DNA from 2 places in the Metabacillus sp. cB07 genome. Region 1 is predicted to be linked to the other one. Evidence: predicted binding sites of a transcription regulator. Region 1 holds the regulator's gene; the other holds the start of a gene.

Evidence for each region. Region 1 encodes LexA, which represses DNA repair genes until DNA is damaged. Its sites were predicted from a motif close to CGAACATATGTTCG; they were not measured.
Region 2: uvrB (excinuclease ABC subunit UvrB) is a predicted target of LexA. The motif match lies at 4,530-4,543, and genes of this name have one in related genera.

What each region holds. Positions count from the first base shown of each region.
Region 1 covers NZ_CP069296.1:1,982,189-1,992,293, forward strand. The annotation lists gene JOJ89_RS09925 (methionine gamma-lyase family protein) at 1-1,105, shown strand, start outside; gene JOJ89_RS09930 (MerR family transcriptional regulator) at 1,204-1,608, shown strand; gene glnA (type I glutamate--ammonia ligase) at 1,676-3,010, shown strand; gene JOJ89_RS09940 (magnesium transporter CorA family protein) at 3,068-4,510, opposite strand; gene lexA (transcriptional repressor LexA) at 4,606-5,226, opposite strand; gene yneA (cell division suppressor protein YneA) at 5,386-5,697, shown strand; gene JOJ89_RS09955 (YneB family resolvase-like protein) at 5,711-6,358, shown strand; gene JOJ89_RS09960 (DUF896 domain-containing protein) at 6,430-6,660, shown strand; gene tkt (transketolase) at 6,832-8,838, shown strand; gene sirA (sporulation inhibitor of replication protein SirA) at 8,976-9,422, shown strand; gene JOJ89_RS09975 (YneF family protein) at 9,508-9,726, shown strand; gene JOJ89_RS09980 (aspartyl-phosphate phosphatase Spo0E family protein) at 9,800-9,976, opposite strand.
Region 2 covers NZ_CP069296.1:3,721,921-3,732,025, reverse strand. The annotation lists gene JOJ89_RS19115 (response regulator transcription factor) at 179-877, shown strand; gene JOJ89_RS19110 (sensor histidine kinase) at 874-2,274, shown strand; gene JOJ89_RS19105 (peptide chain release factor 3) at 2,526-4,115, shown strand; gene JOJ89_RS19100 (DUF2198 family protein) at 4,131-4,370, shown strand; gene uvrB (excinuclease ABC subunit UvrB) at 4,616-6,598, shown strand; gene uvrA (excinuclease ABC subunit UvrA) at 6,605-9,481, shown strand.

The DNA of each region.
Region 1 (10,105 bases):
CCCGACTACAGGATATGGGTATGATGACCATGGAAGGGATACGCTGGAACAGATTTATGCGGATGTTTTCGGCGGGGAGTCAGGGCTTGTAAGGCCGCAGATCATTTCAGGCACCCATGCCATCTCCATTGCCCTGTTTGGAGTGCTCCGTCCATTTGATGAACTTCTATATATAACGGGAAAGCCTTATGATACCCTTGAAGAGATTGTGGGCATCAGAGGAAGCGGCACCGGTTCTCTAAGTGAATTTAAAATCGGCTACCGGGCTGTTGAACTGAAAGAAGACGGCGGCATAGATTATGATGCCGTCGGTGCTGCCATTACAGAAAAGACAAAGATGATCGGCATTCAGCGCTCAAAAGGATATGCCACAAGGCCATCTTATACTCTTGCAGAAATTAAGCAGATGATTGACTTTGTCAAATCCATTAAGCCTGATGTTGTTGTCTTTGTCGACAATTGCTACGGTGAATTTGTTGAAGAGCTTGAACCTTGTCACGTCGGTGCCGATCTTATGGCTGGTTCGCTTATTAAAAATCCGGGCGGCGGACTTGCGAAAACAGGCGGTTATATCGTTGGGCGCAAGGATCTGGTGGAAGCATGCTCCTACCGGATGACATCACCTGGTATTGGGGCTGAGGCAGGCGCGTCCCTCTACAGTCTTCAGGAAATGTATCAGGGATTCTTCCTTGCTCCTCACGTTGTTGCCCAATCTTTAAAAGGTGCAGTGTTTACGGCAGCGATGCTTGAACTTGCAGGGCTTAAAACAAACCCGTCCTGGGATGCAGTCCGCACAGACCTTATTCAATCTGTCCAGTTTGAGCAGTCTGATTTAATGGTTGCGTTTTGCCAGGCCATACAATATGCATCACCGGTCAATTCGCACGTGACGCCATATCCGAGCTATATGCCGGGTTATGAGAACGATGTCATAATGGCTGCAGGAACTTTTGTACAGGGAGCAAGCATAGAACTCTCTGCAGACGGGCCGCTGCGTCCCCCGTATACAGCTTATGTGCAGGGCGGATTAACGTATTCTCATGTGAAAATTGCCATCTGTTCTGCTCTTGATCATCTTTTGGACAAGAATTTAATTCGTCTGTAATCGGATATAAATCCAAATGTCATTTTTCCTAACATAGTGTTGACGCATTATATGACATGGAATATAATAAGATTAAGTTAAGAAAAGGAGGGAATACAATGGGTGATACGATTCGACGCTCGATGCCCTTATTCCCGATCGGAATTGTCATGCAGCTGACAGAACTCTCTGCCAGGCAAATTCGATATTATGAAGAAAACGGCTTGATTTTCCCTGCAAGAACAGAAGGGAACAGACGCCTATTTTCATTTAATGATGTAGATACGCTTCTTGAAATAAGAAGCCTTATCGAACAAGGCATTAACATGGCCGGCATCAAGCAGATTTTTTCTTCTAAGGATAAAAGTATGGAACGCGAAGAAGAAGGCCAGCCTAAAAAAGTGGAAAAACCGGATCTGACCGACGCTGAACTCAGAAAGCTGCTGAAAGCTGAACTGATGCAGGCCGGAAGGTTCCAGAGATCATCGCTCAGACAGGGTGACATGTCTAGATTTTTCCATTAATTAACGCAGCTTCACTTTATTTTTCACAATAAATATTACTTAGTATTGTTAGGAGAGGATTTTCACAATGGCAAAGTATTCGAGAGAAGATATTGTACGCTTAGTACAAGAAGAAAACGTAAAATACATCAGACTGCAGTTCACGGACATCCTTGGAACAATCAAAAACGTAGAAATTCCTGCAAGCCAGCTTGAAAAAGCACTTGACAACAAATGCATGTTTGACGGATCTTCAATTGAAGGATTTGTCCGCATTGAAGAATCTGACATGTATCTGTATCCTGATCTTGATACGTTTGTTATTTTCCCTTGGACATCTGAAAAAGGCAAAGTTGCACGTTTCATCTGCGACATCTACAGCCCGGACGGCACACCATTTGATGGAGATCCGCGCAACAACTTAAGACGTATGCTGAAAGAAATGGAAGACCTTGGATTCACTGACTTCAACCTTGGGCCTGAGCCGGAATTCTTCCTTTTCAAGCTTGACGAAAAAGGAGAACCAACTCTTGAGCTGAACGATCACGGCGGCTACTTCGACCTTGCTCCGACTGACCTTGGAGAAAACTGCAGACGTGACATCGTGCTTGAGCTTGAAGAAATGGGCTTTGAAATTGAAGCATCTCACCATGAGGTAGCTCCTGGCCAGCATGAAATCGACTTCAAATATGCCGGTGCAGTAAAAGCTTGTGATGATATCCAAACATTCAAACTTGTTGTTAAAACAATTGCGCGCAAACACGGATTGCATGCTACATTCATGCCGAAGCCGCTGTTTGGAGTAAATGGATCTGGAATGCACATGAACCTCTCTCTTTTCAAAGACGGAGTGAACTCATTCTATGACAAAAACAGTGAACTTGAGCTGAGCGAAACAGCGAGACATTTCATTGCCGGCGTAATCAAGCATGCACCAAACTTTACAGCTGTTACGAATCCGACAGTTAACTCATATAAACGTCTAGTACCTGGCTACGAGGCACCATGCTATGTTGCCTGGTCTGCACAAAACAGAAGCCCGCTTATCCGTATCCCTGCTTCACGCGGACTAAGCACACGCGTAGAAGTGCGCAGTGTTGACCCTTCTGCAAACCCGTACCTTGCAATGAGCGTATTGCTTGCTGCTGGTCTTGACGGCATTAAAAACAAACTTGCTGCTCCAAAACCGATTGACCGCAACATCTATGTCATGACGAAAGAAGAGCGTGTTGAGAATGGAATCGTAGATCTTCCTGCAACATTAGCACAGGCTCTTGATCTTCTGAAAACAGACGAAGTAATCATCAACGCACTTGGCGAGCATTTGTTTGAGCATTTTGTAGAAGCGAAAGAAATCGAATGGGATATGTTCCGCACTCAAGTTCACCCATGGGAACGCGAGCAGTACATGTCTCAATACTAAGAATCACACTCAAAAACCTCAGCTGTCTGCTGAGGTTTTTTTGCACAATCAAGCTTTTTAGTCAATTCCATCTGATTTTCTTTTTTGAAGATAGTCCTTCAGCAGCCTCATTATGGCTATTACGGCAAGTATGGAACCAACTGCAATCCCGGATAAAGCGACCACGAGTGAAATGTATTCAAAAATAGAGTAATTTGCAAGCTTGTTCCAGCTTATGCTGCCTTTCCAGTCCTCAATGACAAGGTTCATGCCATAGATTCCGGAAATAACCGTATAAGTAGTAAGGATCAGCAGCAGGGAATTGTGGCGTTTGCTGGCCAGCTTCTCCTGGTTTTGATAAAGACTGTCCATCGTATTCTTCACTTCTTTATAGAGGGTCTCAATTTTGAACCTGTCTTTCATCATAACAGAAAGCTCCTGGCCTTCCGTTCTGCTGCTGATTTCTGAAAAGATATACTTAGCGGTGAAATTAGCAATCGAGCGGATCAGACCTTCCATTTTATCCTGTTTCTGATCAATGTAGAGCTGTGAATAGCTGTATGAAAGCTTTAGAAGAACAATTTTATAGAAAAGATGCAGGATGAGATTGTAGTAGAGCTGTCCAACCATTTCTTCCGCGGTCACGTTCTCCTGACCCACATCATTCGTAATTTTAGTGAATGTATGATCACTCACAACGTGAAAGCTGCCGGGTGACCACCTGTCGTAAATGTGATCCTTAAGATAGTGGTCTATATATGCGGAATTGCTTGCGGACATATACGGCCTGCCGTTTTGATCATAGCCATTTATGTGGCCTATTCGAAAAAGAGTATCCGAAGAAATCTCTGCGTCCTTTTCTGTCAAAAGATAACTGCTGACAAACATTCTCTCGTCAATAAAGTAGGGAAGGCTTCCAAGGTAAGTTGACTGGCTGTTTTCACTTTTTTCTATATACGGGACAACAGAGGGGCACAGCTCTTCAAAAATAAAATCCTGAATCTTTTCGTAAGTGCCCTGTCCTGAATGAAGAACAGTTCCTTTTTCTTCTGTAATAAATGGTTCAAGAACCCTGAAGTGATCCATAAAATCGAGTGCATCGCTCAGTGACCATGTATTGCTGTTTGATGTCAGCTCTGTCCTTATGGTGATCATTCCGACAGAAAAAGGGCATATATACAGATCGATTGAGTGGACATTGAAAGAATATTCATTTACAGCTGTACGAAGCGTGCATTTTCTGTCAAAGGATTTTGAGTATCGATTTATAGCCTTATCCTGATGCTGATCCGGAAAGAGAATCTGTTCTATGTACGGCATAAAATAATGTTTCAGGCGTTTATGGGGAAGACTTGTTTTCTCTCCGTAAAATTTTGTCTGCTGGGCGCTGCTGTTAATGCTGAAAAATTCAAATCCGTTCGCCTTAAGTTCATCAGTCAGCTGGGAGATGCAGTCGCTGTCCCATGAAAAAGGAAAAATAAATTGGGCATTCGCCCGCAGAATGGCCGGTTCTTTTGTCATAGGCACCCTCTCATCTTTTTTTCATTATTATGTTCCCCTGAGAGAAGGCTGCAAAACAGGCAAATAAAAAAACTTTGCCTGTAAAAGCAAAGTTTTTAGTGTATGTTTCTATAAACTCCAACAACTTTTCCCAGGATGACAACATGTCTGAGAATAATCGGTTCAAGTGTAGAGTTTTCCGGCTGAAGGCGCACGTAATCTTTCTCTTTGAAAAAACGTTTGACAGTTGCCTCATCATCCTCTGTCATGGCAACAACGATATCCCCGTTGTTTGCAGTGTTCTGCTGTTTGACAATAACCATGTCCCCGTCAAGAATACCGGCTTCAATCATACTGTCTCCCATAATCTCGAGCATGAAGATCTGATCATCGGATGCGGCGAACGTATCTGGAAGAGGAAAATATTCCTCGACGTTTTCAATGGCTGTGATCGGGGAACCGGCTGTTACTTTCCCGATTACAGGAACGTTAATCACGCTTGAACGCGGAATCATCGCTGTCTCATCTTCTAATATTTCGATCGCTCTCGGCTTTGTCGGATCCCGTCTGATCAGCCCTTTGCTTTCAAGCCTGGCAAGATGGCCGTGCACAGTTGAGCTCGAAGCAAGGCCCACTGCTTCGCCGATCTCACGGACTGATGGCGGATATCCTTTCTTTTGTACTTCAAGCTTAATAAAAGTGAGGATATCCTGCTGCCTCTTTGAAAGTTTTGTCATTTTATCCACCTCGCGTCCTGTAATTTATGTTGATTATAGCATGTTTTTCCTGCATATACAAACATAAGTTCGAAAAACGGCGTTGACAGAAACGTTTGTTCGCATTATACTGAAAGTATCAAATATACGAACAAACATTCTATTAAGGTGGGGATTGAGTTGAAAGGTTCATTATCTTACGTTATTTCTTTCTTTGCAGTTGTCATTGTAGCTGTCTTTGCATTATCATACACAGGAGAAAAAGAAAGCCTTGATCATTATGTATCCATTGAAATAGCAGAAGGTGACAGTATATGGAGCCTTGCAGATCAATATGAAGAGCATCACCGCATGTCCAAAACCGATTTCGTTGAATGGGTTCAGGATAAAAACGGACTGCCGACAGCTGTGATCAAGTCAGGAGATTCTGTGGTTCTTCCTATTGATAAACAAACCTACCATGACGGGACACAGCTTGCATCAAGAAAATAGGGAAGTGAGAACACTGAACGCAATCATCTACTGCAGAGTCAGCACTAGAAAAGAAGAACAAGAGACATCACTCGCCCGGCAAAAAGAAGAACTTTTGGCCCTTTCAGCAGCACATGGCATGAATGTGGAAAAGATTATTGAGGAACAGGCGAGCGGATATGAGGTTGAAAGAGAAGGTATTTTTGAAATATTTGACTGTATAAAGGAACAGAAAATTGAGGCCATTGTTATTCAGGATGAGACAAGACTGGGGAGAGGGAACGCCCGGATCGCCCTTATTCATTTTTTCGCAAAAGAAGGCATTACGATCTATACGGCCACGCAGAATGGAAAGCTTTTTTTGTCTGAAGCCGATTCCATGGTTCTGGAAATTGTAAGCATTGTTGAAGAATATCAGCGGAAAATCCATAATCTGAAAATCAAAAGAGGTATGCAGAGAGCGGTTGAAAAAGGGTATAAACCTCAGAGGAATCTTACTAACAGAGATAAAGGGAGCGGCAGAGAGAAAAAGGAAGTGCCTGTCAGCGAGATTATCAGGCTTAAACAGAATAAACTGACATTCTCAGAGATTGCGGCTACCTTAAGAGGTTTTGGATACGAGGTTTCTAAAGCGACAGTACATAGAAGATATCAGGAGCACATGAAAGAGGAACAGGTCTAATCTGTTGTTTTTTGCCCCCATATCTAGTACGATATGATAGTAAATCTGTATTAGGTAAAGGAGCTGCAGTCATGCTGCCAAAAGAAAAGATGGCAAGAATCAACACCTTGTCCAGAAAATCAAAAACGTCCGGTCTTTCTCCGGAAGAAAAACAGGAACAGCAATCACTCAGACAGGAATATCTTAAGGCATTCCGGGGTTCTATGAAAAATACATTAAAAGGCGTTACAGTCCTGGATCCAAACGGGAACGATGTAACACCTGAAAAATTAAAAGAAGAACGCAGACGCGATCTGCATTAATCGCTGGAATACGTCAATTTTTGATGTATTCCTTTTCATTTTGCACATAATACATTAGAATAGGTTCTTACACTTCTCATTTTTGCATTTCCATGCGAAATGGTTGTATGAATAGGGCAGTAAAGCTATGATAAAAAAGTAGAATGTTATTTCTGAAAGGATGATCAATTAATGTCACATTCAATTCAAGACTTATCAATTGCTACCATTCGAACGCTGTCGATTGATGCGATTGAAAAAGCAAAATCAGGACATCCTGGAATGCCTATGGGGGCAGCTCCAATGGCGTATTCGCTTTGGACGCAATTTATGAATCACAATCCTAAAAATCCTGAATGGTTTAACCGCGACCGTTTTGTATTATCTGCAGGTCACGGGTCTATGCTGCTGTACAGCCTTCTTCATTTATCAGGCTATGATTTAACGATGGATGATCTTAAAGAATTCAGACAATGGGGAAGCAAAACACCGGGACACCCTGAATTCCGCCACACAGCAGGTGTAGATGCAACAACAGGTCCGCTTGGCCAGGGAATTGGGATGGCTGTCGGAATGGCTATGGCAGAACGTCATCTTGCACATACATATAACCAAGAGTCTTACCCGGTTGTCGACCACTTCACATATGCAATCTGCGGAGATGGTGACCTGATGGAAGGAATCTCTTCTGAGGCAGCTTCCCTTGCAGGGCATTTAAAGCTTGGCAAATTAGTTGTTCTTTATGATTCTAACGACATTTCTCTCGATGGAGACCTTGACCGCTCATTCTCTGAAAACGTGGAAGACCGTTTCAAAGCAATCGGCTGGCAGGTCATTCGGGTAGAAGACGGCAACAACCTTAAAGAAATTGCTAAAGCGATTGAAGCTGCTAAGCAAGATGAAACTCACCCTACTCTGATTGAAGTGAAAACGACAATCGGCTACGGATCACCGAATATGTCAGGGAAATCAGATGTTCACGGCAAGCCGCTTGGATCAGATGAAATCAAACTGACAAAAGAAGCATATGCATGGACATTCGATCAGGACTTCCACGTTCCTGACGAAGTGTATGCTCATTTCAAAGAGTCGGCAGAACAGTTCGGTTCGAAAAAAGAACAAGAATGGAACGCTCTTTTTGACAGCTATAAAAAAGAATTCCCTGATCTTGCAAAAGCTCTTGAGGCAGGAATTAAGGGCGAGCTTCCTGAAAACTGGGATTCCGAAGTGCCTGTATATGAAGACGGCAAAGCACTTGCTTCACGTGCTTCTTCCGGTGAAGTGTTAAATGGCCTTGCGAAAAATGTTCCATACATTTTCGGAGGATCAGCTGACCTTGCAGGTTCAAACAATACTTCTATTAAGGGAGCAGCAGATTTCACAGCTGAGGACTACAGCGGACGCAACATCTGGTTCGGTGTCCGTGAATTCGCAATGGGTGCTGCACTAAACGGCATGGCGCTGCATGGCGGTCTTCGCGTTTACGGCGGAACGTTCTTTGTATTCTCTGACTACCTGCGTCCGGCAATTCGTCTTGCTGCTTTAATGGGTCTGCCGGTAACATATGTATTCACTCATGACAGTATTGCTGTAGGAGAAGACGGCCCTACTCATGAGCCGATTGAACAGCTTCCTGCCTTGCGTGCAATGCCGAACCTGTCTGTTATCCGTCCGGCAGACGGCAATGAGACTGCTGCTGCATGGAGACTTGCGCTTCAATCTGAAACGGCACCGACAGCACTTGTTCTTACCCGTCAGAATCTAAAAACGATCAAAGGTACGTCTGAAACGGCATATGAAGGAGTTTCCAAAGGAGCTTATACAATTTCTCCTAGCAAAAAGGAAACAGCTGACGCACTTCTTTTAGCATCAGGTTCTGAAGTGGGACTTGCTATCGAAGCGCAGGATGCTCTTCAAAAAGAAGGCATTGATGTTGCGGTTGTAAGCATGCCGTCATGGAACCGTTTCGAAAGCCAGTCAAAAGAGTACCGCGCTTCCGTTCTTCCAAAAACAGTGAAGAAGCGTCTGGCTATTGAGATGGCAGCACCTCTTGGCTGGGAGCGATATACTGGAGATGAGGGTGACATTCTTGGCATCAGCCAGTTTGGAGCCTCAGCACCAGGTGAAAGAATTATGAAAGAGTTTGGCTTTACAGTCGAGAATGTAACAGCACGAGTAAAGGCACTATTAGAAAAATAAGCCTTACTGGAGAGAACGAATTACTTCGTTCTCTCTTTTTCGACAAAAAAAGTGAAGTTTTGCCTTTCATTTAGACAAATTTCTTCCTCAACTTTCCAGTATAATAATGGGTAACCGTCATACGGAAGGGTGAAAGCATGAGACACTACACTGTCTATTTAATAGAGGAAGAGTTTGCGAATCACTTTTTTGGCCGTGAAGTAAAGCTTTTTCAGCTTTTTCAGGAATTTATGCGGACAAGCCCTAAACAGCCTGAGTTTATTCACCTGAAAAAACAAATTACTTATATTACGAGACAAATTCCGAAAGACTATATAGATGACATGATCAGCAGCAGCTTGAACGGAAGATACAACTATGCATATTCACAAAACCGCCATCATATTGAAAGTGAATCCATGCAGGGAGGAGCCATCCTTGAAACGGGTGACAGATCGGTTACAGTCACTTCAGAAGGAAGCTTTGATATGGAAGCGATTTTCTTTGAAGTTCTCAGAAAGGCGGATTCATGCTTTTTAGCGATGGATTTTGAAGAAAAGCGGCACGGATGGCTAAAACCGATAAAAGAAAGAAAATTTGTCTAAAAAGGCAGAAATTATAGAGTATATGTTGTATAATATCCTATGGTTTAGTACACTGTAAAATAGACAACATGAAGGAGGAAATACGATGGATCTGTGGGTAGTCATTCTAGTAGGCGTTCTGGCTTTACTTGCCGGAGTAGCACTAGGATTTTTCATTGCTCGCCAGTATATGATGAGTTATTTAAAGAAAAATCCGCCAATTAACGAGCAAATGTTAAAAATGATGATGATGCAAATGGGCATGAAACCGTCCCAGAAGAAAATCAACCAAATGATGAAAATGATGAACAATCAGGCAAAATAAAAACCCGGTTACGGGATTTTAAATAAAAAAGCACGCTTTCGGAGCGTGCTTTTTTTGCGGGGATTTTTAAGTTTTAAGAATAAACACGTTTCATGGCAGAGTAGCTGTACCGGTTGTATTCATTCAGCAAGTGATCCAGTTCCTGGCTGTATTGAATGGACACGTTCGAATTGATTCCATTTTTAGTGGCTATTTCGATCATTTCCGCTCGTTTTTTTTCAATTAGTTTTAATAGTTCTTGTTTAGACACGAAAACTTGTCCTTTCTGTATGTAAGTTCTGCACGAACCTTGCTGGTAATTTCTATTATATCCTAAAATGGAAAATAATTCGAAGGGAAAATAAGGATTTTTTACTTTGATATATGACTATTATAAAGG
Region 2 (10,105 bases), 1.7 Mb from region 1:
TTTCCTGTAATTGGGGCCATAAGCTCCGGCTTTTACAGATTAATGAGGAAACATGAACAATCTGTGTCCAAACTGTTTCCTAAGTTTTAAAAAACAGGGAACAATTTAGAAAATAGTTGCGAAACAATGAAATTCACTTTACTTTGAATAGAAAGTGATTCATTTGGAAGGTGAAGAGATGAAGGTTTTAGTAATAGAAGACAATCAGAGCGTCAGCGAGATGCTTGAGATGTTTTTTTCAAAAGAAGGCATTACCGGTGCTTTTATTAAAGATGGCCTTGAAGGCTACAAAGCGTATAAGCAGGAGGACTGGGATGTGCTGATCATCGACTGGATGCTGCCGGGGATGGACGGGGTTTCGCTCTGCCGCAAAATCCGAGAAGAAAAGGGAACGGTTCCCATTATTATGCTGACGGCCAAAGACAGTGAATCAGATCAGGTACTCGGCCTTGAAATGGGGGCGGACGATTATGTGACGAAGCCGTTCAGTCCGCTTGCGCTGATGGCACGGATCAAAGCGGTATCCAGGAGACACGCAGCCGCGAGGACGCCTAAAGAAGAAACAGATTCCTTAGAAACAGTTAACTTTAAAATTAATAAGCAGACACGCGAGGTTCTTCTTGATAACGGGAAAATAGAAAACCTTACGCCAAAAGAATTTGAGCTTCTCTGCTATTTTGCAGAGCATCCGCGCCAGGTTTTCACGCGCGAGCAGCTGCTTGAAAGGGTTTGGGGCTATCAGTTTTACGGAGATGAGCGGACCGTTGATGTCCATATTAAGCGGCTCCGCGCAAAACTCGGCACGAAAGCGCGTCCTTTTTTCCATACAGTTTGGGGAGTTGGCTATAAATTTGATGAAACGGCCGGATCCGAATGAGAATTAAATATCTTTACCAGCTGTTTCTAAGCCATATCAGCATTCTAATCATCGCATTTATGATTTTAAGTCTGGTTGTTGCGCAATATGCGGAATCCTTTGTTTATGAAAACAAGGTAGAGGAGCTTGAGCAGTACGGAGACAGAATCCTCGCAGATGTGAAAAACAACAGAGGAGAGCGGGCGCTCAAAGAATATGATCATGTTTTAAGTGCACGCGGAATCCGCTTCAGCCTGTTTGACGACAAAGGAATGATCTTTTATCCCTACTCAGGTAACGCCCCGAGATTTCAGCCGACAGACGAGGAATGGGAGAATCTGAAATCTGGCAAGCGGATTGTCGTCAAACATGAAATCAAGCGGTTTGACCAGGAGGTATCGCTCGTTGCCCTGCCGTATATAGAGAACGGCTCGCTGTCGGGAGGGATCCTGCTTGTGTCTCCGATTAAAGGCTCACGGGAGACAATCAGTGAAATCAACAGGTACCTCCTTTACACAATCCTTATTTCCCTTTCTGTCTCCCTGCTGCTCAGCTGGATTCTATCCAGTCTCCACGTGAAGAGAATTCAGCGGATCCGAAACGCGACGTCTATGATTGCTGAAGGGAAATATGACATCTCCGTCCCGTCTTCCACAATCGACGAGATTGGCGAACTGGCCAACGATTTCAACATCATGGCCGGTCAGCTGAAAAAATCAAATGAAGAAATCGAGAGTTTAGAGAACCGCCGGAGAAAATTCATGGCGGATGTCTCACATGAGCTGAGGACGCCGCTCACGACCATCAGCGGTGTCATAGAAGGGCTGAAAAACAACATGATTCCGGAAACGGAAAAAGACCGGGGACTGCAGCTTGTGAGTCAGGAGACAAAACGGCTGATCAGGCTCGTAAATGAAAATCTGGATTATGAAAAAATCCGTTCAAACCAGGTGAAGCTTTTTAAAGAAAAGATTCAGCTGATTGAGGTTTTTGAAATTATAAAAGAACATTTAGAGCTGCAGGCAGAAGATAAAAATGTCCGGCTTGATATCGCTTCAGATGCTGATGCAGAGGTTTACGCCGATTATGACCGGCTCATCCAGATTCTTATTAACATTACGAAAAACAGTATTCAGTTTACAGAGAGCGGGACCGTTTGCCTTCGGGGCAAAAGGGGGTATAAAGAAACCATTATTACAATAGAGGACACGGGAATTGGCATGGATCCAGAGGAAGTGAAAACCATCTGGCAGCGGTTTTACAAGGCGGACATGTCACGCACAGGTCATCAGTTCGGGGAATTCGGCCTTGGCCTCTCGATTGTAAAGCAGCTTGTCCTCATGCATAACGGAGAAATTGATATTGTCAGCAAAAAGAATCAGGGAACAACATTCATCCTCAAATTTCCAGAGAAGTAGAGAGCGCTGTTCATACTTTGTTCATACTTCTCTGGTAAACTGATTACAAATATGACTGAAAAATAGGAAAGGGGAAGAAATTTATGAAAAAGAAGGATACGGTCTTCATTCTTGTAGGCGCTGTCATTATGGCTGCGGTCAATGTTCTTTTTTTCACAGCTCCTGTTTAAAGAAAGTCCGGGCTGAAATTGTTCTATTGCTCTAAATGTGATATATTTCAAACGAAGTAAACTTTGTGAGGGTAATCATATATGAGCATAGATAATGAAATTTCAAAGAGACGGACGTTTGCCATCATCTCCCATCCTGATGCCGGTAAAACAACGTTAACAGAAAAGCTCCTGTATTTCGGGAAAGTGATTCGCGAAGCAGGAACAGTAAAAGGGAAGAAGACCGGCAAGTTTGCCGCTTCCGACTGGATGGAAATCGAGAAAAAACGCGGCATTTCCGTTACATCAAGTGTCATGAGTTTTCCTTATCATGACTTCCACGTTAATATCCTTGATACTCCTGGACACGAAGATTTCAGTGAGGACACCTACCGCACACTGACGGCAGTTGACAGCGTTGTGATGATCATTGACTCCACTAAAGGGGTTGAGCCGCAGACGATCAAGCTGTTTAAAGTCTGCCGCATGAGAGGCATTCCTATTTTCACCTTTATTAATAAACTTGACCGTGAAGGAAAAGATCCGCTTGAGCTTCTGTCTGAAATTGAAGAAGTGCTCGGCATCGAATCCTATCCAATGAACTGGCCGGTTGGAATGGGCAAGCGGTTCCTTGGAATCATTGACCGCGAGCAGCACACAGTCGTTCAGTTTAAAGGAAACGAGCAGGAGGAAACCATTCCTGCAGCTGAAGTGGAAGGCAGCGAAATCGGCAGCCATCCGACATACCTTGAAACGCTTGATGAGCTTGAGCTGCTTGAAGAAGCCGGAAACCAGTTCGACGCTGACCGTGTGAAACGCGGAGAACTGACGCCTGTATTCTTTGGAAGCGCACTGGCAAACTTCGGGGTGAAATCGTTCTTTGATGTGTTCCTTCAGTATGCCGTTCCGCCGCAGCCAAGAAGAACAAATCAGGGCTTTATATCTCCTGAAACAGAAGAATTTTCAGGCTACATCTTTAAAATTCAGGCCAACATGAACCCGGCTCACCGCGACAGAATCGCATTCCTTCGTGTGTGCTCCGGCCGATTTGAGCGTGGAATGAGTGTTCAGCTGAGCAGAACGAACAAAACGCTGAAGCTGAATCAGACTCAAGTTTTCATGGCCAAAGACAGAGAAACCGTTGATGAGGCGTTCGCGGGCGATATCATCGGAATTTATGATCCGAACGTCTATCAGATCGGGGACACACTGACAGCAGGCAAGGAAGGCTATCAGTATGATGAGCTTCCTCAGTTCCCGCCTGAGATGTTTAAAAAAGTTCGCGTGAAAAACGTCATGAAAGCAAAGCAGTTCCGCAAAGGAATTGAACAGCTTGTTCAGGAAGGCGCCATTCAGTACTTCCGCCAGGATTCTACCGATGATATTATCCTCGGTGCAGTCGGACAGCTTCAATATGAAGTGTTCGAATACCGCATGAGAGCGGAATACAATGTTGAAATTGAATTTGTGCCAATGGGCGACCGCATTCCAAGGTGGATCGGCAACGACAAGTTCGAAAAGCGCTTCTTCGATTCAAGAAGCCTTCTTGTCCGCGACCGCAATGACCAGTATGCCGTTCTGTTTGAAAACGAATTTACCTTCAGGCATTTCAGTGAAAACCATAAAGAGATTCAGCTGATCGATCTTCTGCAGGAAAATGACTATCAAAGCTATTCGGCTACAGATAAATAAGCGGGGGCTGATTGAATGCTATTGAAAGCAGCTCTGGCTCTCGTCCTGCCTTTTGTCATTCTCACGCTGTTTGCGCGCGTGACGTATAATCACTACGTGGCAGCGGTGCTGACAATCGCCCTGCTTGCTGCAGCCTATTCAAAGGGCTACATGGATTCCTGGCTGCTCATCGCTCTTGGCGCGGTGTCGGTTATCGCGGGCTTCCTGTACGCAGCAAAAATGGCCAAAAGGACGAGAAATGAAAAGACCAATTAGAACCTGTTCCCGGTGGGAGGAGGTTTTTTTGTTTTCTATAAAACACCCTTCCGGTTTACCGCCCTCTCTAAAAAGGTATTGAAATAAGAAACACAAGCATTTAAATAGCTTTTTCAGGCGATAATGATAAAATCAAACCAAAATGTCGAAAGAAAAATACGAACTATCGTTCGTATTTTTAGTGTTTTTCTCTGTGATTATGGTAAAATATGAATACTGATTACATACGAATGGAGGTCCTCCTGTTGAGCGATCGTTTTGAGTTAGTATCAAATTATAAGCCGGAAGGCGATCAGCCAGCGGCGATCAAGCAGCTCGTCCAGGGCATTAAAGAGGGGAAGAAGCATCAGACGCTTCTTGGAGCAACAGGCACCGGGAAGACGTTTACCGTTTCAAACGTCATTCAGGAAGTGAACAAGCCGACGCTGATCATCGCCCACAATAAAACACTCGCCGGACAGCTGTACAGCGAGTTTAAAGAGTTCTTTCCGAACAATGCAGTCGAATACTTTGTCAGCTACTATGACTATTACCAGCCGGAGGCCTATGTCCCGCAGACGGACACATTCATTGAAAAGGACGCAAGCATCAATGATGAAATCGATAAACTGAGGCACTCCGCTACCGCCTCGTTATTTGAACGGAAAGATGTCATTATCATTGCCAGTGTATCATGCATCTACGGCCTCGGTTCTCCTGAAGAATACCGTGACCTGGTCGTTTCTTTGCGCACGGGTATGGATATTGAACGCAATCAGCTTCTCCGGAAGCTTGTGGATGTACAATATGAGCGCAATGACATTGATTTTAAGCGCGGAACGTTCAGGGTGCGCGGGGATGTTGTGGAGATTTTCCCTGCTTCAAGAGATGAACAGTGCATCCGGGTTGAATTTTTCGGGGATGAAATTGACCGCATCCGCGAGGTCGATGCGCTGACCGGCGAAATCCGCGGCGACCGCGAGCATGTCTCGATCTTCCCGGCATCCCACTTCGTTACCCGCGAAGAAAAAATGAGAGTCGCGATCGGTAATATTGAAAAAGAGCTTGAAGAGCGGCTGAAAGAGCTTCATGAGAACGGAAAGCTGCTTGAAGCGCAGCGTCTTGAGCAGCGTACGAGGTACGACCTTGAAATGATGCGGGAAATGGGCTTTTGCTCAGGGATTGAGAACTACTCAAGGCACTTGACGCTCCGCCCGGCAGGTTCAACGCCATACACGCTTCTCGACTTCTTCCCGAAGGATTTTATGATTGTTGTCGATGAGTCACATGTGACGATTCCTCAAATCAGAGGCATGTTCAACGGGGACCAGGCGAGAAAGCAGGTGCTTGTCGATCACGGATTCCGCCTGCCTTCAGCCAAGGACAACCGTCCCCTTCAGTTTGGCGAGTTTGAAGAGCATATCAACAACATCCTGTTTGTATCTGCAACTCCAGGACCGTACGAGCTTGATCATACACCTGAAATGGTGCAGCAGATCATCCGTCCGACAGGGCTTCTTGATCCGACCATCGATGTCAGGCCGATTCAGGGTCAGATTGATGACCTGATCGGGGAGATTCATGCCAGGATTGAGCGCAACGAGCGAGTCCTCGTTACGACCCTCACGAAGAAAATGTCCGAGGATCTGACCGATTACCTGAAAGACATCGGAATCAAGGTTAACTACCTGCATTCTGAAATCAAAACGCTCGAGCGGATCGAAATTATCAGGGAACTGCGCCTAGGGAAATTTGATGTTCTTATCGGAATCAATCTTCTAAGGGAAGGACTCGACATCCCTGAGGTGTCTCTTGTCGCCATCCTTGATGCGGATAAAGAGGGCTTCCTGAGATCGGAACGCTCGCTGATTCAGACGATTGGACGCGCTGCCCGGAACTCAAACGGCCACGTTATTATGTATGCCGACAAAATGACGAATTCCATGGAAATTGCCATAAATGAAACAAAACGCCGCCGAGAAACACAGAAGGCATTCAATGAAAAACACGGCATTGAACCGAAGACAATCCAGAAAAAAATTGCCGAGACGATTCGCGCTGTTATTGCCCCGGAAGATGCGGAAGAACTGGAATCAGCTCTTCCAAAACTCGGCAAGCTGTCTAAAAAAGAGCGCGAAAAAGTCATACAGCAAATGGAATCAGAGATGAAAGAAGCGGCTAAAGGGCTCAACTTCGAGCGTGCTGCCGAGCTTCGTGATCTGATACTAGAGCTTAAAGCGGAAGGATGAAACTAGATGGCACTCGATAAAATTAGTGTGAAAGGTGCGCGCGCTCACAATTTAAAAAACATAGATGTGACGATTCCGCGTGATAAGCTCGTTGTTCTGACAGGCTTATCGGGCTCCGGAAAATCGTCGCTTGCGTTTGATACGATTTATGCAGAAGGGCAGCGGAGATATGTTGAGTCTCTCTCTGCCTATGCCCGCCAGTTTCTCGGGCAAATGGATAAACCGGACGTTGATTCCATCGAAGGGCTGTCACCTGCCATTTCAATCGACCAGAAAACAACAAGCCGGAATCCCCGTTCCACAGTAGGAACAGTTACGGAAATTTATGATTATCTGAGACTTCTGTTTGCACGCATTGGAAGACCAACGTGCCCAAACCACGATATTGAAATCTCGTCCCAGACAATCGAACAGATGGTTGACCGGATCCTTGAATATCCCGAGCGGACAAAGCTTCAGGTGCTTGCACCAATTGTTTCTGGAAGAAAAGGAACACATGCAAAAGTGTTTGAAGACATTAAAAAGCAGGGGTACGTGCGCGTCCGGGTCAACGGGGAAATGATGGAAGTCGGCGATGAGTTCACACTTGAGAAAAACAAAAAGCACACGATCGAAGTTGTGATTGACCGGATTGTGATAAAAGAGGGGATTTCTGCCCGTTTAGCCGACTCTCTTGAATCGGCTCTCGGACTCGGGGAAGGCAGAGTTGTTATTGATGTCATCGGTGAGGAAGAGCTGTTGTTCAGCGAACATCACGCCTGTCCGATCTGCGGTTTCTCAATCGGCGAGCTTGAGCCGAGGATGTTCAGTTTCAACAGTCCTTTTGGCGCCTGCAATGAATGCGACGGACTTGGCACAAAGCTTGAGGTGGACGTTGATCTTGTCATGCCGAATAAAGACCTGTCTTTAAAGAAGCATGCGCTCGCACCGTGGGAACCGACAAGTTCGCAGTACTACCCGCAGCTGCTTGAAGCAGTGTGCAATCACTATGGTGTTCCGATGGATATTCCAGTCAGGGATATACCTGCACATCTTTTAGATAAAGTTCTTTACGGAAGCGGCAGTGATGAAATCTACTTCCGCTATGAAAATGACTTTGGTCAGGTGCGGGAAAACTACATTCAGTTCGAAGGAGTTATCCGAAATGTGGAACGCCGCTACAAAGAGACAAGCTCTGATTATATCCGCGAGCAGATGGAGAAATACATGGCTCAGCAGGCATGTCCTAAATGTAAAGGACATAGGCTTAAAAAAGAGAGTCTTGCCGTGCTTGTTGACGGGAATCATATCGGAAAGGTCACAGCTCTTTCTGTCCATGAAGCCATCGCTTTCTTTGAAAGCCTGAATTTAACGGAAAAAGAAATGCAGATTGCAAGACTGATCCTCAGGGAACTCGAGGAGCGGCTTGGATTCCTGAACAATGTCGGACTGGACTATCTGTCGCTCAGCCGCGCTGCCGGTACTCTTTCCGGCGGTGAAGCCCAGCGGATCAGACTTGCCACGCAAATCGGCTCCAGGCTGACAGGAGTCCTGTACATTCTGGATGAGCCGTCAATCGGTCTTCATCAGCGGGATAATGACAGGCTGATTCAGACACTTCAAAGCATGAGGGATATTGGAAATACGCTCATTGTCGTCGAGCATGATGAAGATACGATGATTGCAGCGGATTACTTGATTGATATAGGACCGGGCGCAGGAGTACACGGCGGGCAGATCATTTCCGAAGGCACGCCTGAGTACGTCATGAATGACAAGAATTCTTTGACCGGACAATATCTGTCGGGCAAAAAATTCATTCCTCTGCCGGTCGAGCGCCGCAAACCTGACGGAAGATTTATTGAGATTAAAGGAGCAAGCGAAAACAACCTGAAGAACGTCTCAACAAAATTTCCTCTTGGAACATTTGTGGCCGTAACAGGCGTTTCCGGTTCGGGAAAGAGTACACTTGTGAATGAAATTCTCAACAAGTCCCTTGCCCAAAAACTGAACGGCGCCAAAACGAAGCCCGGTGAGCATAAGGAAATCAAAGGAATTGAAGAGCTTGATAAGGTCATTGACATCGACCAGTCTCCAATTGGACGCACGCCGAGGTCAAATCCTGCCACATATACGGGAGTGTTTGACGACATCCGTGATGTGTTTGCTACAACAAATGAAGCAAAAGTGCGCGGCTACAAAAAAGGGCGTTTCAGCTTTAACGTTAAAGGCGGACGCTGCGAAGCGTGCCGCGGTGACGGAATAATTAAAATCGAGATGCACTTCCTTCCTGATGTGTATGTACCGTGCGAAGTGTGCCACGGAAAACGCTACAACCGCGAAACACTTGAAGTGAAGTACAAAGACAAAAACATTGCGGATATTCTTGAAATGACGGTTGAGGACGCAGTATCCTTCTTCGAAAATATCCCGAAAATCAAGCGGAAGCTACAAACCATTTACGATGTTGGACTTGGCTACATCACACTCGGACAGCCGGCAACCACTCTGTCCGGAGGAGAAGCGCAGCGCGTGAAGCTTGCTTCTGAGCTGCACCGCCGCTCAACAGGACGCTCTCTTTATATTCTTGATGAGCCGACAACAGGTCTTCATGTAGACGACATTTCAAGACTTTTGAAAGTCCTTCAGCGTCTCGTTGAAAATGGAGATACCGTGCTTGTCATTGAACATAATCTGGATGTCATCAAGGCAGCGGATTATCTCATCGACCTCGGCCCTGAAGGCGGAGACCACGGAGGCCAGATCGTCGCTTCAGGTACACCGGAAGAAGTAGTAAAAGTAAAAGGCTCATATACAGGCAAATACTTAAAACCAATCCTCGAACGTGACCGCGAACGGATGAAAAAAGCATTAAAAGAAAAAGAAGCGGTTGCGAAAGCATAACAGACCCAGCCCCTAGCCTAATAAGGCGGGGGCTGTTTTTTTTATTTGGGGATTGTTTCTTTTTGCAGTCGGCTTGATGACACAAAACACTATAGGATGGAACCATCAAGCGGTGGAATTTCCGTCTTGGAGGCACTTATCTCGGAGATAGGAACCATCAAGCGGTGGATTTTTTATCTTGGAGGCACTTATCTCGGAGATAGGAACCATCAAGCCATAGATTTTCCACTTTCGTGGCACTTATCTCCGGGATAGGAACCATCAAGCTATGGATTTTCGTTTTTGATGGCACTTATCTCCGGGATAGGAACCATCAAGCCATAGATTTTCCACTTTGGTGGCACTTATCTCCGGGATAGGAACCATCAAGCGGTGGATTTTCCATCTTGGTGGCACTTATCTCGGAGATAGGAACCATCAAGCAGTGGATTTTCTATCTTGGTGGCACTTATCTCGGAGATAGGAACCATCAAGGGGTGGAATTTCCGTCTTGGTGGCACTTATCTCGGAGATAGGAACAATCAAGGGGTGGATTTTTCATCTTGGTTGCACTTATCTCCGGGATAGGAACCATCAAGCCATAGATCTTCCGCTTTGGTGGCACTTATCCCCTGGATAAGAACC